Regions from separate parts of the Paenibacillus algicola genome, predicted to be linked through region 1. Evidence: predicted binding sites of a transcription regulator. Region 1 holds the regulator's gene; the other holds the start of a gene.
What was found. The regulator CtsR, encoded in region 1, represses protease genes until heat stress. The targets are predictions, from matches to a motif close to ATGGTCAATAAAGGTCAAACA.

Region 1 (4,544 bases):
ATCGATTCATTTGCCTCCGGCTCTAGTACGACATTGGAATTTGCCCAACTGGCCGTAAGCACCCAAGGAATGGGGCAGATGATGACTTTGCTGGCGATCGTATCTACAGCGGGTCTGGTGTCGATGGAATTCAGCTTCGGAACCATTAAGCTGCTGCTTGTCCGTGCACAAAGTCGCAGCAAGATCCTGGCCTCCAAGTATACAGCAATTTTGATGTATCTTGTGACGCTGGCTGCTTTCACGCTGGCAGCGGGGTTGGCGGCGGGAGCGCTCTTTTTTGAAGCATCGGGTGGAAATATGACCTTCATAGATTTGCTGTGGAGTACGCTCTACAGTCTGGTGTACACTCTCCTGTATGTAACGATTACCTTTGTCGTCAGTATTGTGACCCGCTCCACCGGCGCAGCCATCGGCATCGGCATGTTCCTGATTGTGGCACAGGGTCTGGCAAACCAGCTATTAACCCGATACAATTGGTATAAATATCTGCCGTTCGTGAACGTAGATTTGTCCATATACAGGGATGGAGGAACAGGGCCTCTTCCGGGAATGTCACTAACCTTCTCGGCCTCCTTGCTGGCCGTATACCTGCTGCTGTTTCTGGCGGTCGGCTTCTGGACGTTTCACAAGCGTGATGTTGCATAAGCGGTAAAGCCAGGACGGGTGCAGCCCTTACCCAAGCGGCTGAAAGGAGAAGACCCCAGTGAGTATAGAATTTGACAACAACCTGCCCATATATATTCAGATTATGAATTACATCAAAAAAGAGATCATTACCGGCAAGCTTCAGTCGGGAGACAAAATCCCGTCTGTGCGTGAGCTTGCCTCCTTGCTGCAAATCAATCCCAACACCGTACAGCGTACCTTTCAGGAACTGGAGCGTGAAGAGATCGTGGAGACCAAGCGGGGGCTCGGCCGGTATGTCACAAGTGAGGAATCCAAAATCATGAGCATTAAAAAAGAAATGGCTGGAGATCTGATTCAGCATTTTATTACAGAAATGAAAGAGCTCGGATTTCAGGAGCAGGATATTCTGTCCATCGTCTCGGACGCATTCAGAACCGGAGAATTCAACGGGAGGAAGAGCTAATGGTAGAGCATCTGCTTCAATTCAAAGGGGCTTCCAAGCAATATGGCCGCAAGACTGCGCTGCAAGACATTTCCTTGACAGTCGGAAGCGGAAAAATTATCGGACTGCTGGGGAGTAACGGAAGCGGCAAAAGCACCCTGATGAAAATGGCCGCAGGTCTGCTCTCCCCTTCCTCCGGAAGTGTGGAGGTTCAGGGGCTTCCTGCGGGACCGAAGACAAAAAGTATGGTCTCGTTCATGCCAGACCGTCCGCTGACAGAATCATGGATGAAGGTGAAGGACGCGCTGATGTTTTACCGTGATTTCTACGTCGATTTTGATATGGAGAAAGCGACACATATGCTGGAGTTTATGAATCTGAAGCAGGAGGACAAGATCAGTGCACTGTCAAAGGGCATGAACGAGCGGCTTCAGCTGACGCTTGCGCTGTCCCGCAATGCTGCTCTGTACTTGCTTGACGAGCCGATTGGCGGCGTAGATCCGGTAGCGCGAGGCAAGATTTTGGATGCCATTGTGGAGTTTTATCATGAGGACAGCAGCATTATCATATCTACGCATTTGGTGCGGGATATTGAGCGGATTTTTGATGAGATTGTCTTTATCCGGGACGGTGAAATGGTCATGCATGAGGAAGTTGAGCAGCTGCGCCTAAAGCATGGCAAAAGTGTTGACGAGATGTTTAAAGAGGTGTTTGCGGAATGATTAGGCTACTGAAATATGACTGGAAACGGAATGGAAGAGCGGTGCTGGCTCTGATCACGGTGCTGGTTCTTCTGCAGGGCGTCATGCTTACGCTGAATAGTCTGGGGTACTGGAAGGATGAAGTGACATTGGTTCTTAGCATGGTGGCCTATGCCATGACGGGGGTCATCCTGCAAATCATTGTGTTTAAGACATTTGACCATAATATCCGCTCTTACAGCCGGCGCCTGCTTCCGGTCCCGGTATCCTCCGGGATGATCTCTACCGTTGTGCAGTCCTGGATGGCGCTGTTCTTTATTGTGCTGCTGATAAGTGCTCATATTCTGGTGCTTTGGAGTGAGAATTGGCAGGCATTCATGCAGGTTGGCGTGTTACACTGGCTGGATTGGACTTTGATGATTCTTGCACTTTTGTGGCAATTTACTTCCTTTGTGGTTACGGTGCTCTTCTGTGTAACGGTGGCAAGAGTATTTTCTGCAAAAGGAGGCCTGTGGCTCGGCATTGCGCTGTCCATTGCGATTCCAAGCGTCGTTTCCTGGCTGGGTGACCGGATTGAAGGGGAACCGAACGCCTGGACGAACAAAATCTTTGTGCTCCAAATCGGTGTCCAGGAGTCTGCAGCCTCCCCGGTTAGACCCATCACGGAAATCCCCTGGGGACCGCTGCTTCTGGAGCTGATCGTGGTAGCCGTTCTTGTGTATTTCACGAAGAAGCTGATTGAGCGTAAAGTAGAAGTAAGCTAAAGCGCGCTTGATGTGAGAGAATACGATCATAACAGTTCCGGCAGCGCCCGGATTCCCTATCCCCTATGCCGTGCAAGGGCAGCAGATGCTGCCGCTGTACGGCAGGGGCTTTTTTGGCAGGATAAAGGGTGAGGCAAGGCTGGTAAGGGTGAATTTTGAAGCGGCATGAATATTCTCCAACAGCCCGGTTAAAAATGATAACGGAGCTCTTGGCAAATCATAAAAATATGCTATAATATTATCAAAGTCAAAGAAAGTCAAAGTCAGCGAAAAGGGATTCTAATGGTTTGCAGGTGGTTAAACATAACCAGGAGCAAGACTCTGTGCGACACGTGTAAGATGAAGACGGCTTAGCGTTTCAATCAGTGGAGGATGAACAACATGCGTAATATCTCGGATATTATCGAACAATATTTAAAGGGCAGTCTACAGGACAGTAAGGAAGGCACGATCGAAATTCAGCGGAATGATCTAGCCGAGCAATTTTCGTGCGTCCCTTCCCAGATTAATTATGTCATCCAGACCCGTTTCACCTTGGAGAAAGGGTATTTGGTGGAGAGCAAGCGAGGCGGCGGCGGCTACATTCGCATTCAGCGGATCGAGCTGCCTCAGCACACGGAGCTGCACCATCATCTACATCACAGTATCGGCAGCCATATAGACCAGACTGCAGCGGAAGGGCTGATCTACCAGCTGGAGGAATCCGGATTTCTGAGCAAGCGGGAGGCCTGTCTGATGCGGGGTGCGATATCCAGGGAGTGTCTGAATCTGAAGCTTCCTTATCGCGATGAGCTCCGTTCCCGGGTCATGAAGGCGATGCTGCTGTCGCTGCTGGGCAAGTAAACACGGTCTATTGTAGAGGGGAGAGTGAATGAGTATGGTGTGCCAGGAATGCGGAATCCGTCCGGCGACGCTTCATTTTACGAAGATTGTGAATGGCGAGAAGACGGAATTCCATTTTTGCGAGACCTGTGCGAGGGAGAAGGGGGAGATGATCCCCGGAACGGCGAATGGCTTCTCGATCCACAGCCTGCTCTCCGGCCTGCTGGATCTGGATCCATCGGGTAAAGGGCAGCTGTCCGGCGCCAAAGCACCTCAGGTTCCAAGGTGTGAGGAATGCGGGATGACCTATACCCAGTTCAGCAAGCTGGGCCGCTTCGGCTGCAGCTCCTGCTACAGCTATTTCTCGGATCGCCTGGATCCCTTGTTCAAAAGGGTGCACGGCAGCACCACGCATGTCGGCAAGGTGCCGAAGCGAAGCGGTGGACGCATTCAGACAAAGCGGAAGATCGCCGAGCTGAAAAAAGAGCTGCATGAACACATTGTTCAGGAAGAATTCGAAACGGCCGCGCAAATCCGCGACCAGATCCGGGAGTTAGAGAAGGGGCTGACCCCGTAGTTTAGTCGGTCTCTTTGCTTACAAGCTGCATTTATTTTAGTAGGAGGAATGCGTGATGTCGAATCTCCGGTTCACCGAACACGCACTCAGCGAGTGGATGCGCGGAAGCGGTCAGGATTCTGATATTGTCATCAGTACCCGGGTGCGGGTAGCACGCAATCTGCGTCAGCTTCCGTTCCCGCTGCTAGCGACCAACCAGCAGTCCGGTGAGGTGCTGAGCATCCTGACCGGGGTGATCCAGGAAGGGCTGTGCGAGGAGGGGACTCCTGCCTTTCACATCATCCATCTGGATGAGCTGGACGACCTGGATAAGAAGGTGCTTGTCGAGAAGCATCTGATCAGCCCGAACCTTGCCAATGAGTCGAGAAACGGGGCAGTCGTGTTAAACGACGATGAATCTATCAGTATTATGATTAATGAAGAGGATCATTTACGCATCCAGTGCCTGTATCCTGGCTTTCAGGTCATGGAGGCTTGGGAGAAGGCCACAGAGCTTGATGATGCTTTTGAAGAGAAGCTCGATTATGCGTTTGACGACAAGCGCGGCTATATGACGAGCTGCCCTACCAATGTCGGCACCGGCCTTCGAGCGTCAGTTATGATGCATCTGC
Region 2 (4,544 bases), 700 kb from region 1:
TTCAAGAGGCAGTGAATGATCTGAAGAGCCTGGTGCCGAATGTACTGGCCTTCGATACCGACAGCATCAAGCAGAAAATGATTCAGGAGGAAGGCTGGATCGCTACTGTATGGTCCGGGGATGCCTCCTTTATTGCGAAAGAGCTGCCGGATCTCGGCTTTGTCGTGCCGGAAGAGGGGGCGACCATCTTCTCTGACAACTATGCCATTCCAAAGGGAGCAGAGAACAAGGAGCTCGCCGAGAAGTTTATGAACTACATGATGGAGCCGGAGGTCAGCGCAAAGAACTACGAATATATCGGCTACAGCAACCCGAACGTCAAGGCAATGGAATTTCACAGTGAAGAATACCGCAATGACCGCATGATTAATCTTACAGCGGAAGAGCTGGAGCGCACGGAGTGGCTCAGCGATGTCGGCGAAGCGCTGCCGGTGTATGACCGGGCCTGGAGTGAGCTGAAGAGCGGACGTTAAGACCGTCAGCGGTGAGTTTGAATGTGCATAAGAGCTGCCTGAAGCGGAGAAATCCGATGCGGAGGCAGTTCTTTTTTTTGCATTGTTTTGCATTGCAGAATTGTCACTGTCATTGTTACCTTTCACCCCTGTGCCGTTAGATATAATGGGAGACGGGTAATGACATATACATAATTTTTCAAAATAAGGAAAAGGTGATGGAAATGAACATACGCAGAACATGGATCACAGCGATGCTGGCAGCTGGCGTTGCCTTGGGGAGTGTCATGGACGGCGGGGCGCAGGGCGCTGAGGCCGCGACGGTCTCCCGGAGCCACCTGCAGGCCGTGAATGAGATTACCGTAACCTGGGATGGAAAAGAGCTCTCCCGCAAGGGCATAGTCAGCCGCGGCTCTTCATATGTTCCAATCACCGAGGTGCGGGATGTCCTGGGCTTGTCCTTGCATTATGATGCCAAAGAGCGTTCCTATACGCTGAGCGGAGCTCTTCACGAAATCAAGATCTACGTGTACGGGGGAGATGAGATCGGACTGCTCGTGAACGGCTATTACAGCAACAGCAAAGACGCAAAGCTGGTCAATGGACGACTATACCTGCCATACGACCTGCTTCATCAATATATGGGCGTGCAGGGAGCTTGGAGCTCTGCAGAACAAACCTTGAGCCTGACCAGCCTGCCGCAAAATAAGCTCACCCTTGAAACCCGGACTCTTCGTGAAGTGACGCCAAAGGCGGACATCTCGGTTCGCTACCCGGTTCTGAGCGGGATGGCGAATGCCAAGGCGGAGGCGGATATGAATGCCGTCTTCAGACAGCATGCCGAGGATTTTATCTCGGAATCGGTCGAGGGATTGAAGGAGATGCCGGCTCCGCGGGAAGGGATACCGTATGAGTATACCGGAGATTTTATCGTGCACCATAATCGTGACGGTATTCTGAGCCTGACTGCACATGAGTATACCTATGCTGGCGGGGCGCACGGAATGACCTATCGCACCAGCTGGACATTCTCACTTCCAGATGGAAAGAAGCTGCAGCTTGCTGATGTAATCAACCTGCAGGGTGACCGTAAACAAAAGCTGGATACGTATGTGCTGGAAACGCTGGAGGAAGGAGGCGGTTACCTCGGCGGGTTCCAGGGTGTGCCGGCCGATGCATCGTTCTATATTCAAGGGGATGCGGCGGTGCTCTACTTCCAGCTGTATGAATATACGGCGTACGCCTACGGCTTCCCGGAGATCAAGCTGCCCTTCAGCGTTTGGAAGAAGTAGGCCTGTTTCTGGCAGGAGCATCTAGGCACATGAAAAAGGGGCGGTCCCTTGAGATTACGGATCTCAAGAGACAGCCCCTGTTCTTGCTGTGAGAAAAAGTTGATTGGATGTTAGATGCCTTGCGGCGGTGTGCTTTCCAGCACCTGATCCACCAGTCCGTACTCCTTCGCTTCGGAAGCGGTCATGAAGTAGTCACGGTCGGTATCCTTCTCGATGCGCTCCAGCGGCTGTCCGGTGCGCTCGGCAAGAATGTGGTTCAGCTTATCGCGCATCTTCAGGATGCGGCGGGCGCGAATTTCAATATCCGTAGCCTGTCCCTGAGCACCGCCCAGCGGCTGGTGGATCATAATTTCACTGTTTGGCAGCGCGAAGCGCTTGCCCTTGGCGCCGGCATTCAGCAGGAACGCGCCCATCGAGGCAGCCATGCCGACACAGATTGTGGATACGTCCGGCTTAATAAATTGCATTGTATCAAAAATAGCCATACCGGCCGTGATGGAGCCGCCCGGACTGTTAATATACAGATGAATGTCCTTCTCTGGGTCTTCCGCTGTCAAAAACAGCATTTGCGCAATGATGGAATTGGCGACCACGTCATTGACATCGGAGCCGAGGAAGATAATGCGGTCTTTCAGCAGTCTGGAATAGATGTCATAGGCCCGCTCACCGCGGTTGCTTTGTTCTACGACCATAGGGATAAAACTCATTCGTGAAACCTCCTCTAAAGTACATTCCTCATTAAAATACTGTTACCGTATTACCCATATGATAAACAATTGAAATCAAAAAGTCAAAGAAAGTCAAACTAATGGGTAAAAAAAAGAGCCGTTCAGGGCGCTTATGGGTAAAACAATATTGGGAAAACTGAAGATGGTAAGTAAAAATGGCGCGCCCGCGAGGAATCGAACCTCGATCTCAGGCTCCGGAGGCCTACGTCATATCCATTGGACCACGGGCGCATATTCAGTTAAAAATTTAGCAACAGAATTGATTATAGCAGATGACATTTTAAAATACAAGCGGGCGTTATATTTTATCTCTCATGGACATGAATAAGAAGGAGAAGGGCGGAGAAATATACTTTCGGTACACTTGCAACCGCCACGGATATTCGTTAGAATGTTAGTGGGACTGAAAAAGTTTAGCTGGGACATTTTTTGACCACCAGACCAAACTCCAAAGACGAAGTTGCGGGAGTGGAAGGTATGCGTCATTTATTAGAAATACAAGAGCAGCTTCTGCCCGATCTGATGGACACTCTGAAGCGAAGATATACGGTGCTGCGGCAGATTCGCTCTCAAGGCATGGTCGGCCGCCGAACCCTTGCAGCGTCTCTGGCTATGACCGAGCGGGTGCTGCGAGCAGAGACCGATTTCCTGAAGTCCCAGGGACTGCTGGAAATCGAGAGCCTTGGCATGCGCATCAGCCGCAGCGGTGAGCTGCTGCTGGACCAGCTGGAGCCGGCAATGAAGGACCTGTTCGGGCTGGACGATCTTGAAGAGCAGATTCGCGAGGCTTACGGGCTTCGCAAGGTCGTCGTCGTGCCAGGAGACAGCGAGTCCTCGCCGGATGTCAAGCGCGAGCTTGGCCGCGCCGGCGCGAGAGCGCTGCTGCAGGAGGCCCGCATCGGAGATACGATCGCGGTGACCGGCGGCTCCACGCTGGCTGAGGTGGCAGAGCAGATGGGCTCGCCGGCTGGCGGGCCCCTGAAGGGCGCATGGTTCGTGCCAGCGCGGGGCGGTCTCGGCGAGAGCGTGGAGATTCAGGCGAATACGATTGCTTCCAAGATGGCCAAGAAGGTGGGAGCTGAATACCGCCTGCTGCATGTACCGGATTTACTGAGCGATGATGCGTATCAGTCCCTGGTCCAGGATCCCAATATCCAGGAAATTGTAGATTCCATTCGCAGCTCCCGAATCATTATTCACGGCATCGGGGATGCCATGGAGATGGCGCGCCGGCGCCGGCTGGGGCCCGAGGCGATGGAGGACCTCCGCAAGGAGGGAGCGGTCGCGGAATCCTTTGGCTACTATTTTAGTGAAGAAGGCACCGTTGTGCACCGCATGCTGACGCTGGGCCTCAGGCTGGAGGACATTGTCCGGACAGAGATTATTATCGGAATCGCAGGCGGGGTGAGCAAGGCACAGGCCATTCACTCCGTGCTGAAGTTCGGACAAGAGGACATTCTGGTTCTCGATGAAGCGGCGGCCATGGAGCTCTGTGCAAGAATTGCATGCAGGCGTGAGCCGTAGATGTTTGGAATTCACAGAATGTGTTTTTTATGAATGTGTTGTCTCGACGGGCTTTACGGTCTGTCTTGAATAAATAAAACTTTCACTATATGGAGGGAATTACTCATGGTTAAAGTAGGTATTAACGGATTTGGACGTATCGGACGTAACGTGTTCCGCGCAGCGCTGAACAACAACGATGTAGAAATCGTAGCAATCAACGACTTGACAGACGTAAGCACGCTTGCACACCTGTTGAAATACGACACGACGCACGGCAGACTGAACGCGACAGTTGAAGCTAAAGAGGGCGTGCTGATCGTAAACGGCCGCGAAGTAAAGGTATTTGCAGAGCGTAACCCTGAAGCATTGCCTTGGGGCGAGCATGGCGTTGAAATCGTAGTAGAATCCACAGGGATCTTCACTGCGAAGGAGAAAGCAGAAGCTCACCTGAAGGGCGGCGCGAAGAAGGTTATCATCTCCGCTCCGGCAACGAACGAAGACATCACGATCGTTATGGGCGTAAACGAAGACAAGTATGATGCAGCGAACCACAATGTAATCTCCAA

Region 2: a site for CtsR is predicted at 2,531-2,551, ahead of clpP (ATP-dependent Clp endopeptidase proteolytic subunit ClpP). Genes of this name have one in related genera too.

Annotation. Positions count from the first base shown of each region.
Region 1 is NZ_CP040396.1:3,972,438-3,976,981, reverse strand. It holds gene E6C60_RS18670 (ABC transporter permease) at 1-645, shown strand, start outside; gene E6C60_RS18665 (GntR family transcriptional regulator) at 704-1,090, shown strand; gene E6C60_RS18660 (ABC transporter ATP-binding protein) at 1,090-1,791, shown strand; gene E6C60_RS18655 (hypothetical protein) at 1,788-2,534, shown strand; gene E6C60_RS18650 (CtsR family transcriptional regulator) at 2,916-3,377, shown strand; gene E6C60_RS18645 (protein-arginine kinase activator protein McsA) at 3,412-3,933, shown strand; gene E6C60_RS18640 (protein-arginine kinase McsB) at 3,989-4,544, shown strand, end outside.
Region 2 is NZ_CP040396.1:196,175-200,718, forward strand. It holds gene E6C60_RS00970 (polyamine ABC transporter substrate-binding protein) at 1-473, shown strand, start outside; gene E6C60_RS00975 (PdaC/SigV domain-containing protein) at 677-1,744, shown strand; gene clpP (ATP-dependent Clp endopeptidase proteolytic subunit ClpP) at 1,855-2,451, opposite strand; tRNA gene E6C60_RS00985 (tRNA-Arg) at 2,629-2,703, opposite strand; gene E6C60_RS00990 (sugar-binding transcriptional regulator) at 2,950-3,996, shown strand; gene gap (type I glyceraldehyde-3-phosphate dehydrogenase) at 4,102-4,544, shown strand, end outside.